DNA from 2 places in the Rahnella sp. RFA10(1/100) genome. Region 2 is predicted to be linked to the other one. Evidence: predicted binding sites of a transcription regulator. Region 2 holds the regulator's gene; the other holds the start of a gene.
What was found. The regulator CRP, encoded in region 2, controls carbon source genes, mostly activating them, when cyclic AMP is high. The targets are predictions, from matches to a motif close to ATGTGANNNNNNTCACAT.
Positions count from the first base shown of each region.

Region 1: idnO (gluconate 5-dehydrogenase) is a predicted target of CRP. The motif match lies at 1,438-1,455, and genes of this name have one in related genera.

Region 1 covers NZ_SEWR01000002.1:289,944-293,229, reverse strand. The annotation lists gene ETV65_RS08035 (SDR family oxidoreductase) at 1-545, opposite strand, end outside; gene idnO (gluconate 5-dehydrogenase) at 557-1,321, opposite strand; gene ETV65_RS08025 (LacI family DNA-binding transcriptional regulator) at 1,527-2,510, shown strand; gene ETV65_RS08020 (MFS transporter) at 2,837-3,286, shown strand, end outside.
Region 2 covers NZ_SEWR01000005.1:15,132-18,417, forward strand. The annotation lists gene ETV65_RS15745 (phosphoribulokinase) at 1-487, shown strand, start outside; gene ETV65_RS15750 (OsmC family protein) at 491-898, opposite strand; gene crp (cAMP-activated global transcriptional regulator CRP) at 1,261-1,893, shown strand; gene ETV65_RS15760 (YccS/YhfK family putative transporter) at 1,955-3,286, shown strand, end outside.

The DNA of each region.
Region 1 (3,286 bases), on a different contig from region 2:
CCGCAGGCAATATTAAAGGCACGTCCGTCCAGCGCGGTGGATTTCGTCAGGCCGGTGATCGCATGTTTACTGGCAGTATACGGTGCGGAATTCGGCCTCGGTGACTGCGCCGAAATCGAACCGTTGTTAATGATACGCCCGCCCTGCGGCGACTGGCGTTTCATCAGCTTAACCGCCGCCTGCGTACACAAAAATGCACCGGTCAGATTGGTATTGATCACCGACAGCCAGTCTTCTACCGGCAGTTCGTCAATGGGCACATCCTTCACGTTATTACCGGCATTATTGAATAACAAATCCAGTCGTCCGAAGGTTTCCTGAATATCCTCAAACAGTGCGGCGACCGATTGCGGACGGGTCACATCCAGCTCACGGGCTACCGCCTGTCCCGGCGCAAACAACGACACAGCCTGCTCCAGTTTTGCCTGATTACGCCCGGCCAGTATCACTTTAAATCCGATAGCTTCCAGCGCTTTTGCAGCACTTAACCCGATGCCGCTCCCGCCGCCTGTCACTAATGCAATTTTGGTGTCTTCAGTGCTCATATCAGCTCCTTCTACACAGCGGCCAGCATACCGCCATCAATAAACAGCAGATGTCCGTTGACGAAATCAGAGGCTTTGGATGACAGATAGACTGCACCGCCGACCAGCTCTTCCGGATTGCCCCAACGTGCGGCCGGTGTGCGTTTGCACAGCCATTCTGAGAATTCTTTGTTGTCTACCAGCGCCTGTGTCATGTCGGTTTTGAAATAACCCGGCGCGATTCCGTTCACCTGAATATTGTAGCGCGCCAGCTCAACGCACATGCCCCGGGTCAGCATTTTTACCGCGCCTTTCGATGCCGCATAAGGTGTAATGGTGTCACGCCCCAGTTCGCTTTGCATCGAACCGATATTAATGATTTTGCCGTGCCCGCGCGGGATCATGTAACGCGCCACCGCCTGCGACACCAGAAATACGGATTTCTGATTCACGGCAATGACATCGTCCCAGTCTTTTTCCGGAAACTCGGTGAATTTATGGCGGCGCTGGATCCCGGCGTTATTTATCAGTACATCAATGGGCCCGATGGTGCTTTCGATATGCTCAATCGCCTGATTCACCGCCTGACTGCAGGTGACATCAAACGACACCGCATGGGCAATAAAGCCCTCTGCCCGCAGGGCTTCAGCGGCCTTCTGCGTTGATTCCTGTTGGGTGCCGTTGATGATAATTTCTGCACCGTGCTGCGCCAGCCCTTTCGCCAGCAGGAAACCCAGACCGCGCGTCGAGCCGGTAATCAGAATCTTTTTATTATCCAGTGAGAAGAGATTTGTCATGACGTTGGCCTTATTGAATGCTGATTTAAAAAGTTAGCTTCACTACACCGGTTTACTCTGCGCTAAACTGTGATGCAGATCACCTGCCGGAATGTTAAAAAACCCTGTTACTCCCGGTGTGATCATCATCATTTTGGTAACAATCTCCGGCACTTTCTGTTTCAATAATCAGGACTATTTGCAGGCCCAACCAGGAACTTTCCGCATGAGAAACCAGCGCGTGACATTACAGGACATCGCCCAACTGGCGGATGTCACGAAGATGACGGTGAGCCGTTTTCTGCGCACGCCGGAAAAGGTGTCTCCTGAAACCCGTGATCGCATCACGAAGGTCATGGAAGAGGTGGGATATCCGCTGGAAGAAGCCCGCGGACCGGCCAGAGCGCCGCGTATCGGCATTTTAGTGCCGTCGTTTAACAACCAGATTTTCTCGGACTTACTGGCGGGCATTGAGTCGGTCACTTCCGCGCAGGGCTTTCAGACGCTGGTAGTCAATTACGATTACAGCAAAGAACGCGAGGAAGAACACATCATCAATCTGCTCGGTTATCAGCTGGCCGGATTGATCCTCACTGATTCCGTGCATACGCTGAAAGCCGATAAGTACCTGAATGCGGCAGAAATTCCTGTGGCCCAGGTGATGGATCTCGACGACCCGCACGGGCGCATCGCCGTCGGTTTTGATAATCAGCAGGCGGGTTATGATATGGCGAATACCTTGCTCGCCAGCGGCAAAGAACATGTGGTGTATTTCGGTTCGATGTCTGACGCCCGTGACCAGAAGCGTTATCAGGGTTACAGCCGCGCCATGAATGAACGCGGACTGACGCCGGTGCATATCACGCCGAATAAAGTGTCGTCGGTATCTATCGGTGCGGGCATGCTGGCCATGGCGCGTCAGTTATATCCGCAGACCAACGCGATTTTGTGTACCAATGACGATATTGCCGTCGGCGTGTTACAGGAATGTATCAAACTGCGGATCCGCGTCCCGCAGGATATGGCAATTTCCGGTTTTCACGGGCTGGATATCGGTCTGGCAACCACACCATTATTAGCCAGCGTTATCACTCCGCGCTTTGAAATGGGGAAAGTGGTGGCGGAGATATTGCTTAAAAAAATCAGAAACCTGCCCACGATCGAACGCGTGGATTTGCATTACCGGATCTCCCTCGGCGGCACCATTTAACTCTCCTTTTCCCTCTATTTCCCCCCTGCGGACCTGCACACAAACTCCGGTGCAGGATCACGTAAGTGGTAACACCTTTTCTTAACATAATTCAACGTGACGTCTGTCACGAAATACTTTCCTCAAAATGCTTTTATTAAGTCATCGCCGAAAGACGAGATATTTAATAAAACGTCGCATTGAACATGCTCTAAATAATTCAGATTACAGGAAGGCGGCAAGAGCGTTAATCCCCGGGAACTGAAACAAGTCAGTGACCGGCGTTAGCGGGTGCGGACAACGCATCTGTAGCCTGAAGTATGACGAGCATCACCGAGGAGCACAGAATGGATAATAAGATTCCTAAGGCACGCTGGCTGCGCGTAATAACGCCAATTCTTATTGCTTGCATTATTTCCTTCATGGACAGGGTCAATATTAGTTTTGCTATGCCTGGCGGCATGGATGCTGAATTAGGAATTACCGCTTCAATGGCCGGTCTGGCCGCCGGTATTTTCTTTATCGGGTATTTATTCCTGCAGGTTCCGGGCGGCAGTCTGGCAGTACATGGCAGCGGACGAAAATTTATCGCCTGCTCTCTGGTTGCCTGGGCAATTATTTCGATTCTGACCGGTGTGATTACGAATCAGTATCAGCTGCTGTTCCTGCGCTTTGCGCTGGGTGTGGCAGAAGGCGGGATGCTGCCGGTCGTGCTGACGATGGTCAGTAACTGGTTCCCCGATAAAGAACGTGGCCGCGCCAATGCTTATGTGCTGATGTTCGCCCCGCTCGGCGGA
Region 2 (3,286 bases):
CTATGAAGGCCTGCACGGCGGTGTAGTGACAGACAAAATTGATGTCGCCGCCCAGGTCGATTTGCTGGTCGGCGTTGTGCCTATCGTTAACCTGGAGTGGATCCAGAAACTGGTGCGCGATACCGGGGAGCGTGGCCATTCACGTGAAGCAGTGATGGATTCCGTCGTGCGTTCGATGGATGATTATATCAGCTACATTACGCCGCAGTTTTCCCGCACCCACATCAACTTCCAGCGTGTGCCGACTATCGACACCTCAAACCCGTTCGCAGCAAAAGCCATTCCGTCACTGGATGAAAGCTTTGTGGTGATCCATTTCCAGGGACTGGACGACATCGATTTCCCCTATCTGCTGGCAATGTTGCAGGGGTCATTTATCTCGCACATCAAAACGCTGGTGGTACCAGGTGGGAAAATGGGGCTGGCGATGGAGCTGATCATGGCGCCACTGGTGCAGCGCCTGATGGAAGGTAAGAAAATCGAGTAAACTTTATTCCGCTGCAATCACTTCAAAGCTGTGGGTGATGGTGGCCGCTTTACCCAACATCAGAGACACTGAACAGTATTTTTCGGCAGAAAGGCTGACCGCACGTTCAACAATCTTATCGGTCAGATCCTTACCGGTGACGATAAAATGCAGATTGATATGCGTGAACAGACGCGGCGCTTCTTCGCGGCGTTGTGAAGTCAGCTTCACTTCACAATCACGCACGTCATTACGGCCTTTCTGTAAAATAGATACCACGTCAATTGCACTGCAGCCGCCTGCGGACATCAGTAACATTTCCATCGGGCTTGGGGCTTTATCGCCCGCGTTACCATCCATTGAAATCTGATGACCCGACGCTGACTCACCTAAAAAGGTCAGCCCTTCAACCCATTTGACACGTGCGTGCATGAACTATTCTCCCGGTGAATAAACTTTTAGAAATCTGCTCTCAGAGTACCCTTTAGACCAAAATCTGGCAACGTAACCCGATCGCCATCATGCTGAAGCGAGACAACAGAAGACAGCATCTCAAACCTGTGCTACAAACAAAGCCGAAACATACTTTCCAGTAAATTGCGGTGACGGTTTTTGCGGTTTAAGAACAGAACCCACGGTGTTAACAGCAATAAACAGGCTGTTGCACTCCGACATCCGCTTGCAGCATTTCTGGGGAGTTATATGCTGAAAGGGCGCTTTGGATTTGAAGTGCCATACAGGGAACTCTGAGCCCTGTGATTTTGGGCAGCGATAACAACAGAGGATAATAGCTAATGGTTCTCGGCAAGCCACAAACAGACCCGACTCTTGAATGGTTCCTGTCTCACTGTCATATACATAAGTATCCTTCTAAAAGTACGCTGATTCACCAGGGTGAAAAAGCCGAAACGCTTTACTACATCGTGAAAGGGTCAGTTGCTGTCCTGATTAAAGATGAAGAAGGCAAGGAAATGATACTGTCCTACCTTAACCAAGGTGACTTCATCGGTGAGCTGGGACTCTTCGAAGAAGGTCAGGAACGTAGTGCCTGGGTACGTGCTAAAACTGCCTGTGAAGTGGCTGAAATTTCGTATAAAAAGTTCCGCCAGCTGATTCAGGTTAACCCGGATATTCTGATGCGTCTCTCCGCGCAGATGGCCAACCGTCTGCAAGTGACGTCAGAGAAAGTCGGCAACCTTGCCTTCCTCGACGTAACCGGTCGTATCGCTCAAACGTTGCTCAACCTGGCTAAACAGCCTGATGCAATGACCCATCCGGACGGGATGCAAATCAAGATTACCCGTCAGGAAATTGGCCAAATCGTCGGTTGTTCACGTGAAACAGTCGGACGAATCCTCAAAATGCTGGAAGATCAGAGCCTGATCTCCGCACACGGGAAAACGATTGTCGTTTACGGCACACGTTAATCCCTCGAAAATTGGCGCGGCAGAATACTGTCGCGCCTTTTTTATGGGCTAAGCTTTACCCATGACGTTATGGCGAAAACTGTTTTACCATCCTGAAGTGAATTACGCGCTGCGCCAGACGCTGGTGTTGTGCCTGCCTGTTGGCATTTGCTGGCTGTTTGGCAACTTGCAAATGGGTCTGCTGTTTTCCCTCTGCCCGGCCTGCTGTAACATCGCCGGTCTGGATACCCCGCACAAACGCTTTTTCAAACGTCTGATCGTCGGCGGTTCACTGTTTGCCGTGAGCAGCATTCTGCTGCAACTGATGCTGGAAAACTGGTACGTTCCGCTGCCGCTGATCATGCTATCGCTGGCGTTATTGCTCGGCGTTACCGGTGAAATCAGCCCGTTACATGCGCGCCTGTTACCCGGCGCGCTGGTAGCCACTATTTTCACGCTGAGTATGGTCGGTGTGCGCCCGATGTGGCAGGCACCGGTGCTGTTCGCAGCAGGCACAGCCTGGTACGGGGTGTTTAACTGGGTGTGGTTTCGTATTTCGCAAGAACAGCCTATGCGCGAAACGCTCAGCCAGCTTTATCTGCAACTCGCGGATTATTTCGAGGCCAAGTACAGTCTGCTGACGCAACATACCGATCCCGAGACGGCGTTGCCGCCATTACTTACCCGTCAGCAGCAGGTTATCGATCTGATTGCCCTGCTTTATCAGCAATTACACATGCTGCCACAACACGGACATCATCATCACCATAAGCGACTGTTTCAGCTTTTTCAGGTTGCTCTCGATTTGCAGGAGCACATTACCGTCAGCCTGCATCAGCCGGAGGAAGTACAGAAACTGGTTGAGGAAAGCCATGCAGAAGCGGTAATCCGCCGCAATGCGCAGGTGATTTCCACCCGTCTTCGGGTGATTGCCGGCGATATTCTTTATCACCGTTTATCTGAGCGCTTTACCATGGCCAATGAGCTGGCTGCGCTGGAGAAAATCGCCGCGCGTAACCCGGACAATCCGGTTGGCCAGTTTTGTTATTACCATTTCAGCCGCATTGCGCGCCTGCTGCGGACCCAGCGCCCGTTATACCGGCGCGATCTGATGAGCACCCAGCCACGTCTGCCCTTCTGGACTGCGCTAAAAAGCTATCTTTCTTTCAAATCCGTGGCCCTGCGTAATGCCGCGCGTCTGGGCATTATTTTAGCGATTGGCAGCAGCCTGGGGCTGTTCTTCAATTTGCCCAAACCGTACTGGATTTTGCTGACTATCATGCTGGTCAGCCAGAACGGCTATAACGCCACGCGGGTCAGGATCCAGCACCGTGCGCTCGGTACGCTGGCCGGTTTGCTGATTGCTTCAGGATTGTTAAAACTGGCGCTACCGGAAAGCACCACGCTGCTGTGC